3 regions of the Streptomyces sp. NPDC048639 genome follow, and region 3 is predicted to be linked to each of the others. Evidence: riboswitches for the same ligand, from Rfam matches in the RefSeq annotation. Region 3 holds a riboswitch; each other region holds the start of a gene.
What was found. Region 3 has a riboswitch for cobalamin ahead of cobN (cobaltochelatase subunit CobN). Riboswitches for the same ligand answer to the same signal wherever they lie in the genome.

Region 1 (3,268 bases), on a different contig from region 3:
CTTGGCTGCTGCGGTCGCTGCCGGGCTTGAGCAGGACGGGGTTCATGAGGGCCGTCGGCTCGACGCGGGCGGCCGCGGCCTGCATCGCCTGGGCGCGCCCGATCTCCGCCCCCTGGCGTGTCACAAAGGAGTTCAGCGACATGTTCTGCGCCTTGAAGGGGGCGACGGAGACCCCCTTGCGTGCCAGCCACCGGCAGATGCCCGCCGTGACGACGCTCTTGCCCGCGTCCGATGTCGTCCCGGCGACCAGCAGGCCCCCGCCCCGTGCCCGCGTCATGCCGACCCCTTCCCGGTGTTTCCCCGGATCCCTGCGCCCAGCCGTCCGGCGCCTGCCGTCAGCCCGGGCCGGCCCGTCCGCCGGCCGCGCTGCAACGTCGTACGTGCAGGACCCGCCGTACGCCCCGACCGGTCCTGCCGCGCGCACAGCGCTCCCCACACCAGGCGCGCGCCCGCGCACGCCACGAGCGCGAGGGCGTTCACGCGCCGGGAGAGCCGTACGGCCCGCTCGATGTCCGCCACCTCCACGGGGCGGTTGCCCTCGCCCAGCACGGGCCGGTGCTCCACGCGCCCGCCGTACGCCAGGGTTCCGCCGAGCCGTACGCCCAGGGCTCCGGCGAACGCCGCTTCCACCGGGCCCGCGTTGGGGCTCGGGTGACTGCGGGCGTCCCGGCGCAGCACGCGCCAGGCGCCGCGCGGGTCCGGCCCCGCCAGGACCGCGAGCGCCGCGGTGAGCCGCGAGCCGGGGAAGCCCACGACGTCGTCGAGGCGGGCCGCCGCCCAGCCGAACCGGACATGGCGGGGCGACCTGTGACCGACCATCGCATCAAGGGTGTTGACCGCACGGAAGCCCACGAGGCCGGGCACGCCCACCGCGGCACCCCACACCAGGGCGCCCACGACCGCGTCCGAGGTGTTCTCGGCGACCGACTCCACGACGGCCCGCGCGATCTGCCGCTCGTCCAGGCCCTGCGGGTCACGGCCGCACAGATGCGGCAGGCGCTCGCGCGCCAGGTCCACGTCGCCCGCCGCCAGGGCGCCGCCGACGGCCCTCGCTTCACGGCGGAGCGAAGTGCCGCCCAGCACCGACCAGGTCGCCGCGGCGGTCAGGGCGACGGCCGCGGCGGGGGAGCGGCGCACGGCATGCGAGAGCCCGGCCGCGGCGGCCGCGGCACCGCCCGCGCACACCACCGCGTACAGGGCGCCGTATCCGCGGTGGTCGTGCCACAGGCGGCGCTCGGCGGCGGACGCGGCACGCCCGAAGGCGGCTACGGGATGGGCGCGCCGGGGGTCGCCCGCGACCAGGTCGGCGGCGAAGCCCAGTGCGGCGCCGTACACGAAGGAGGCGTGTTCGGCACGCATCGGATCAGGACGCCGTCATGCCTCGGAGGGAACGGGCGCGGCGGAAAGGCGGCACGGGGGCTCTGGGCGTACGACGGCGGCCGGGCATGGCGACATGTCCTCACTCAGGGTCCGCGCCCTGGCTCGACGTGACCGGCGGTGAGAGTCTCCTGGCTCCCGGATCGGCGCTTCCCCCGGGCCTTCCAACCCGCCGCTGCGGGCCGTGACTTCTGGGGTGGGGGAGCGCTCCCCGGTGACAGTGGCGGGACCGCGCCGGATTCGCACCGGCTTCCTCTCCTGCCGCCGTTTGGCCCCGGCAGTCCACCACGGCCCGCGAACAGCCGTCAACTTGCTCGTGACCTGCGAGATGACTGCCGCAGGGGCAGGTCGTACGAACACAGCGCAGCACACAAGGACCGCCGTACGAGCGCGGCCCGGGAACGGCTGTGCCGTTCCCGGGCCGCGAGGGGTGACCGGTGTACCGCCTCCCAGGGCGGATGTGCCGTCAGGCGACGATCAGATACAGGCCGTAGGCGACCGCGGCCGCGCACAGCGCGTAGCAGAGGTACGCGCCGATGCGCGCCTGCGGGCTCGGAGAACCGGTCGCCGCGACCGTGCCGTCCGGCTGCGTCTCCGTCCTCCGGGAACTGCCGACGATGCCGAGCGTGAACACGCCCACGATGCCGACGGTGACCAGCAGGCTGACGCCGAAGACCTGGCCGAGTGCTGCCCAGTCGATTTCCATGCGGATGCTTCCTTCTTACTGCTGTCGACTCGCGTGCCGGACCGGGCCGGCGCTCAGACCGAAACCTTGGAGCCGCTGGACGACCGGGGCTCGGCGACCTTGCCGCCCTCGCCCGTCCCGGACTTCTCCGACTGGTCCGCCGTGCCCGAGCCGGAACCCGAGCCGGAACCGCCCAGCGGGGGCGGGGCGACGGACCGCATGGCGGCGGTGATGACGCCGACCGGCTCCTCCGGGATCTCGGCGTCGTTGACATTGGTGTGGTCGACCGGCCGGCGCCGGGAGGCGACCCAGATCGCCCCGCAGGCGAGCAGCGCCAGGACGGCCACGGCGGTGATCCCGATGGGGCCGCGCTCGGCGAGCAGCGCCGCCGCCGCGCCGACCAGGCCCGCGGCCGGGAGCGTCAGGCCCCAGGCGACGAACATCCGGCCGGCCGTGGACCAGCGCACCACGCCGCCCTTGCGGCCGAGGCCGGAACCCATGACCGCACCGGAGCAGACCTGGGTGGTGGAGAGGGCGAAGCCGAGGTGGGAGGAGGCGAGGATGGTGACCGCGGCGCCGGTCTGGGCGGCGAAGCCCTGCGGCGGCTGAATGTCCGTCAGGCCCTTGCCCATGGTGCGGATGATCCGCCAGCCGCCCAGGTACGTGCCGAGCGCGATGGCGAGTCCGGCCGAGACGATGACCCACATCGGCGGGTCGGCGTCCGGGGCGATCACCCCACCGGTGATCAGCGCCAGGGTCATCACACCCATGGTCTTCTGCGCGTCGTTCGTGCCGTGGGCCAGGGAGACGAGCGCGGCCGAGGCGATCTGGCCGGCGCGGTAGCCCTTGGCGGTGGCGTCGGGGTCGGCCTTGCGGGCGGCCCGGTAGGTCAGGCGGGTCGCCAGCAGCGTGGCGACACCGGCCACGATCGGAGCGGCGACGGCCGGGATGAGGACCTTCATGACGACCTCGTCGCCGTGGACGGCGTCGAAGCCGACCGAGGCCACGGTCGCGCCGATGATGCCGCCGAACAGAGCGTGCGAGGAACTGGACGGGAGTCCGGCGAGCCAGGTCAGCAGATTCCAGACGATGGCACCCACCAGACCCGCGAAGATGACTTCGGGTCGAATGCCGGATTCGTCGATGATGCCTTTGGAGATCGTGGCCGCGACCTCGACCGAGAGGAACGCGCCGACGAGGTTGAGG
Region 2 (3,268 bases), on a different contig from region 3:
CGGCACCTCATGTACACGGTGTGGCGCAACACCGGTACACCGGACACGTACTACTCGTGCTCCGACGTCCTCCTCACCGGCGGCAGTTCGGGCGCGGGCGCGGACAGCGGTGCGGGCGCTGAGGCGGGGCGCGGCGCGGGAGCGTCGGGCAAGGACGGGCAGGAGCAGAAGAAGGAGAAGCAGCGGAAGAAGCAGGACGGCGCCACCGCGCGGCCCACGACGGAGGAACCGTCGGACCCACCCGCCCCGTCCGGGAGCGAACCGGCGGCGCGGCCCGCGTCCGCCACGGACGACGCCGGTGGCGTACCCGTCCTGCCGATCGCGGTCGCGGCGGCCGCGGCTCTCGCCGCCGCCGGCGCGGCGGGCGCCTACTCCCGGCAGCGGCGGCGCTCCCGCTGAACCGGTGCCGGAATCGGCCCACTCGGCGGCGACCCGCTCGGCGGGGCCGCGCTCAGCGGCGACCCGCTCGATTGCGGGGATGCTGCCGGGCCATGCGTTCGTTGCCGTGCTTGTATGCGCCGGTCCAACGCGCCATGACCAACTGCGGGTCGCCCGAGGCGACTTCGTCCAGGAACATCCGGGCGCGCGAGCCGCGCAGGGTGGCCGCGACCGCACGGCGGTGGGTCACCACGACGGTTCCGTCCGCCCGCTCGTCGTACGCGAGTCCTGATGGCCTCGGCATACGGCCCTCCCCCTCCCGGTACACGGCCCCGCGGCCGACGTCACCCGGCCGCAACGGTCGCACCGCCCGTGCGCACCGGCAACGGAATATCGGCCGGCCGGTCGTCGCGAGTGGCGGCGTCCGCGGCACCGCATGTGCGCACGGACCGCCCGCGGAAGGTCAGTTGGCTTCGGTGGGCGGCACGGCCGGAGTGCGGCGCGGCGGCGGGAAGGTGTACAGCTCGAGGATGTCGGGCTGCGCCGCGATACCGGGGCCGCCGGCCCGGACCCAGGCGACGATGTCCTCGGTCGCGGCATCGTCGTTGACCAGGCCGAGCCAGACGGGCCGGGCACCTGCGGCGCGGGCCGCGGCCGAGGGCTGCACGACGATCACGTTGGCCCGTTCGCAGACGTCCAGGCACTCGGAGACCCGTACGGGCGCCGCCTCGGCAAGGCGGGCGGCTTGCTCCGCGTGGTCGACACCGGTGACCTTGGGGCTGCCGCAGCAGCAGTCCCGGCAGACGACGATCCGGCACGGCGCCGGAGCGGCGGACGACGGCTCCTGGATCGCAGACGGCTCTGCGACCGGCGACCGCTCCGCGGTCCGCGACGGCTGCGCGAGCGTTGATGGCTGCGCGAGCGTTGATGGCTGCGCGAGCGTTGATGGCTGCGCGAGCGTTGATGGCTGCGCGAGCGTTACCGGCTCGGCGACCGTTACCGACTCGGCGACCGTTACCGACTCGGCGACCGTTGCCGACTCCGCGAGCGCTGACGGCTCCGCGACGGGCGAGGGTTCCGCGACCATGGATTCTTGCGTGGGCATTCCGACCCGACCTCCTCCTGGGGAGATCCGCCCCAGCTCCTTCGAGGAGGCGACCGCGTGAGTCTCCTGGCTCTCGGTTCGTTGCTCGTCCCGGCCTTCCCACCCGCACGCGGGTCGTGGCCTGTTCGGGATCCGCTCGCCGATCACAGTGGCGGGACCGCGCCGGATTCACACCGGCTTCCTCGTTCCGCCGTCGCCCTGTTCGCCCGCCATCATCGCAGAGGACATCGCGTCGCTCGACGGGGCACCGGACCTCCGGTCGTACAGGATCCGGGTAACGGGTCGTTCGGATACGGCAGTCCCCGGCCGCCGCCGGTCGCACACCGGCCGGGGCGTGCCGTACGACGCGGCCCACGCGGGCGAGCGGCACCAAGGGGGTGGCACATGGCCGAAGGCGTTCGCCTCAGAGTTCCTCCTCGATGCGAATGACCCGCTCGAGGTCGTCCTGAGCCTTGTGGGACGTGCCCTCGCGCTGTTCCAGGAGGGCGGCAGCGATGCTGTCGAGCTTGCGCTGGACGGCGCTCTCGGCACGCATCTCGGAGTTCTTCAGGAGGGCCAGCAGGAGGAGGGTGACTGCGGTCATGATGTCCCCGACCAGGATCTGCGTGGCGAGCGAGGCTCCGGCGGCGTGGACGGCGATGAACAGCGCGACCAGGGCGAGGCAGAGACCGTAGAACAGTGGCGAGGCGGTGAGGTGGGACGCCGCCTGGGCCAGTCGCTCGAAGCGGCCCCGCCCGTCCCGGGACCGCTCGGCGGGATGTTGCATCGTCATGACCTGCGCCTGTCCCAGCGCCGTCGGTACAAACCGGCCACGGTCGCACCGGTGCCGACCGCGGGGCGCCGAACAGTGAGCCCGCCCCGTCGGACCCCCTCAATAAGGCCGCGATCAACCGCCCGGTCGGACCCCACTTCGTGGGCGACTTCCCTCCCCGCCCACTGCGGACGAATCCACTCAAACCACCTCGGACCACTTCGGGCCTCCGTCAGTCGCCGTTCTCCCAGCGGCAGCCGCCACGACCGACCGCCACAGGCCCCCTCCACGCCCCCCTCGCGCACCACCGACAGCGGCCACTCGAACTGCCTCACCGCAGTCCGGTGAACGCCCCGCCCACAACACCCCGGCCGTCAACACCCAGCCCTCAACACCTCACCCCATGGAGAAGAAGAGCCGGGGTCACGGTCTTTTGCATGACGCTTTGCCCGCAGTTCTTCATTCCTGACGAATCGCCCGCAGCAGTGTTCGAGCCCGGATTCTTCGGCGGCGAAAGCTCTGCCGGGAACACCATCCGCGCCCGGGCCGGCCCGGAAACAGAACGGCCCAACCGCCGGTTTCGGATTCTCCCATTCCGGGGACGGTGTCCGATCATCGCTGTGTTTGCCCCCTGCGCCACGCCGGCGCGCGACGCGACAGCCGAGGGAGACCATGGGTTGGAAAGTCACACGTCGGGCGGCCATGTCAGCTGCGGTCGCGGGAGTGATCGCCGCATTCCTGGGAGCTCCCCCACCGGCCGACGCCGGAACGCGGACCGGGACCACGACGCCGTTCGAGACTGCGAAGCAGGTCAGCTCGCAGACACCACAACCACCCCGCCTCCCGCGAGATTTCCGCGGGAAGGGAAAGTGGGTGGTCCGGGATCTGGGTATCACGGTCCCGTTCACGTGGGAGGGAAAGAACGGCGACAGTCAAATGGTCGCGGGAGGACCGGAGTACCCGATCTGGTTCACGAACCTGATCTATCGCAACACGCTCTACACCCTTACCTATAAGTGGCCCGGTCTGAACGA
Region 3 (3,268 bases):
CGCACGGATGGTGGCAAAGGACTGGCGGTAGATCGCCGCGCCGTCCTTCTCGTAGTCGAACACGGTGCTCTCTCTCGTCACTGCCTGGGTGGTGTGGTCCGCGCCGCCGCTACCGCGGAGGCGAGGTCGGAAGGGTGGGTGACGGCCGGGTGTTGCCGTAGGCCGCCGAAGGAGATGTCGTAGCCGTCGCCGGTCGCCAGGACGTCCACCCACTCCCCGCGGGGGTGGCCGCAGCGGCGTTCGCAGCCGGACCAGTACACGGGGAGTCCGCCGGGTGCGGGCAGCAGGGCCGCCTCGGCGTCGGCCCGTACGTCCGCCAGGGACTTGGCGCATCCGGGCCGCCCCGTGCACGCACCGACCCCGAGCCAGGGCGACCCGGGGTCGGTGACCAGACCTGCGGCCCGGAGGTCATCGAGGCGGCGGGGTGCCGACGCACGGGGAAGCCCGGGCACGACCACTCCCCGCCAAGGGGTGAGGCGCAGTTCACCGCGGCCGTCATGGCCGGCGACGGCCGCCAGCAGCCGCCACTGTGCGACCGTGAGTCTGCCGAGCGGGGCCAGGACCGACACCGCTCGGGCGCCGTCGGGTCCCTCGATCAAGCCGGGCTCGGGCCCTTCGGAGCCGTGGGGCAGGACCGCACCGGCCGGGGCGGCGGCCACGCCCTCCGTCACGAGAGACCGGAGCAGATCGCGGGCCAACGCCTCGCCGCCGTCGGGCAGTTCGCGGATCCGCCAGGCGCGGATGCCGCGCTCCCGCACCGAGGTGACGAAGGTCTCGGCCGCGGCGAGGGCGGCACGCGGCGCGTCATCGCCCGGCACGCGGACCGCCGGTGAGCCTCCCATGTGCACGGCGGCGTACGGTCCTTCCGCCTCTGCGACGATCGTCACATCGGCGCCGAGCCCCGCGACGTCGCCGCGGCCGTCGTCGACGGCGAAGAGGAACCTTCCGGACAGGTCGGCGGCGGTCCCGCTCACGCACACCAGGCCGTCCAGCCCCCGGGCCCAGGGCTGCACATCGCGCCGGCCCGTACGGTCGAGGCCCGACAGGGGTGAGGCCACGATGTTGCGCACCCGCTCGTGCCGGCGCGAGGGCAGAAGTCCCGCGGCGTCGAGGAGTTCCGCGAGTTCGCTCCCGCAGCCGTCGCCGAGCCCGCGCATCTGCACATTGCCGCGCGAGGTCAGGTGCAGCTCACCGTCACCGAGCCGCTCGGCGACGTCGGCGAGAACACCCGCCTGATCGACGTCCAACACCCCCGCGGGTATGCGCACCCGCGCCAGCGCCCCATCGTCCGCGGAGTGGAGACGGAGCGCACCGGGGCACGCGTCGTCACGGTTCCGCGCAGGTGGGAGCGGTGCGGAGGGGGAGGGCATGGCGGCGAGCATACCCATCGGCACATCGGCCGTATGCCCCGCATCCACCGGCCCGCCCTTACTATGATCCCGGCGGGCCGGCCGGCCTGCCATCGCCATCGACGGCGACAGGGGAGGAAGCCCGGTGAGAATCCGGCGCGGTCCCGCCACTGTGAATCCGGTGACAGCCGGATGAGCCAGGAACTCCCGCCGTCAGACACCGCCCGGGGCGCGGACACCCCGAGGAAGGCCAGACGCCGCATGATCCTGCTCCTGTCGACGTCCGACACCGACCTGCTCAGCGCCCGTGCGGCGAACGGGCCCGTGCCCTACCGCTACGCCAATCCCTCGCGACTCGGCCTCGACGAGCTCCCCGCTCTGCTGGACGGCGTCGACCTGGTGGTCGTACGTCTCCTCGGCGGCGTCCGCGCCTGGCAGGAAGGCCTGGACCAACTGCGCGGCAGCGGCCGCCCGGTGGTCGTCCTCACCGGCGAACAGGCCCCCGACGCCCAGTTGATGGAGGCCTCCACCGTCCCGGTGGGGATCGCCGCGGAGGCCCACGCGTACCTGGCCCACGGCGGCCCGGCCAACCTCGACCAGCTCGCCCGGTTCCTCTCCGACACCGTGCTGCTCACCGGGCACGGCTTCGAGCCGCCCGCACCCGCGCCGACCTGGGGCCCGCTGGAGCGCACCGCGCGTGCCGACGCCGAGGGCCCGTGCATCGCGGTGCTCTACTACCGCGCCCACCACATGAGCGGCAACACCGCCTTCGTCGACACCCTCTGCGGTGCGATCGAGGACGCCGGCGGCCGGCCGCTGCCCCTGTACGTGGCTTCCCTCCGCGCCCCCGAACCCGACCTCATCGACGCGCTCCGCGGCGCGGACGCCATCGTCACCACCGTCCTGGCGGCCGGCGGCACCCGGCCCGCCGAGGCGTCGGCGGGCGGTGACGACGAGAGCTGGGACGCCGGGGCGCTGACCGGCCTGGACGTCCCCATCCTGCAGGCGCTGTGCCTGACCGGCTCGCGCGGCGACTGGGAGGACAACGACGAAGGTGTCTCACCGCTCGACGCCGCCAGCCAGATCGCCGTACCGGAGTTCGACGGCCGGCTCATCACCGTGCCGTTCTCCTTCAAGGAGATCGACCAGGACGGTCTCCCCGCGTACATCGCGGATCCCGAACGGGCCGCCCGTGTCGCCGGGATCGCCGTCCGTCATGCCCGGCTGCGCCACATCCCCGCCGCCGACAAGCGACTGGCCCTGGTCCTCTCCGCGTACCCGACCAAGCACTCCCGCATCGGCAACGCGGTCGGGCTCGACACCCCCGCCAGCGCCGTCGCGCTGCTGCGCCGGCTGCGGACCGAGGGCTTCGACTTCGGCGACGAGCCCGTCCCCGGCCTGGAGTCCGGCGACGGCGACGAGCTGATCCGCGCGCTCATCGAGGCCGGCGGCCACGACCAGGACTGGCTCACCGAGGAACAGCTCGCCCGGAACCCGGTCCGTATCCCGGCCGCGGACTACCGGCGCTGGTTCGCCACGCTCCCCGCCGAACTGCGGGAGTCCGTCGAGGAGCACTGGGGGCCCGCGCCCGGCGAGATGTTCGTCGACCGCAGCCGCAATCCGGAGGGCGACATCGTCCTCGCCGCGCTGCGCCGCAAGAATCTGCTCATCCTCATCCAGCCGCCCCGCGGCTTCGGCGAGAACCCCATCGCCATCTACCACGACCCCGATCTGCCGCCCTCCCACCACTACTTGGCGGCCTACCGCTGGATCGCGGCCGCCGCGGGCGACGGCGGTTTCGGCGCCGACGCCATGATCCATCTCGGAAAGCACGGCAATCTGGAGTGGCTGCCGGGCAAGAACGCCGGCCTGTCCTCCGCCTGCGCCCCCGACGCCGCCCTCGGCGACATCCCGCTCAT

Region 1: another riboswitch for cobalamin. It lies ahead of ACGFNH_RS00290 (cobalamin biosynthesis protein); the one in region 3 lies ahead of cobN (cobaltochelatase subunit CobN).
Region 2: another riboswitch for cobalamin. It lies ahead of ACGFNH_RS26190 ((2Fe-2S) ferredoxin domain-containing protein); the one in region 3 lies ahead of cobN (cobaltochelatase subunit CobN).

Annotation. Positions count from the first base shown of each region.
Region 1 covers NZ_JBICVP010000001.1:54,458-57,725, reverse strand. Annotated here, with positions in the region: gene ACGFNH_RS00295 (cobyric acid synthase) at 1-277, opposite strand, end outside; gene ACGFNH_RS00290 (cobalamin biosynthesis protein) at 274-1,359, opposite strand; cobalamin riboswitch at 1,502-1,634, opposite strand; gene ACGFNH_RS00285 (hypothetical protein) at 1,844-2,083, opposite strand; gene ACGFNH_RS00280 (anion permease) at 2,137-3,268, opposite strand, start outside.
Region 2 covers NZ_JBICVP010000010.1:56,557-59,824, reverse strand. Annotated here, with positions in the region: gene ACGFNH_RS26200 (lytic polysaccharide monooxygenase) at 1-399, shown strand, start outside; gene ACGFNH_RS26195 (hypothetical protein) at 452-682, opposite strand; gene ACGFNH_RS26190 ((2Fe-2S) ferredoxin domain-containing protein) at 842-1,228, opposite strand; cobalamin riboswitch at 1,543-1,670, opposite strand; gene ACGFNH_RS26185 (low affinity iron permease family protein) at 1,887-2,255, opposite strand; gene ACGFNH_RS26180 (hypothetical protein) at 2,958-3,268, shown strand, end outside.
Region 3 covers NZ_JBICVP010000013.1:89,825-93,092, reverse strand. Annotated here, with positions in the region: gene ACGFNH_RS29670 (precorrin-8X methylmutase) at 1-63, opposite strand, end outside; gene cobG (precorrin-3B synthase) at 78-1,370, opposite strand; cobalamin riboswitch at 1,426-1,577, shown strand; gene cobN (cobaltochelatase subunit CobN) at 1,611-3,268, shown strand, end outside.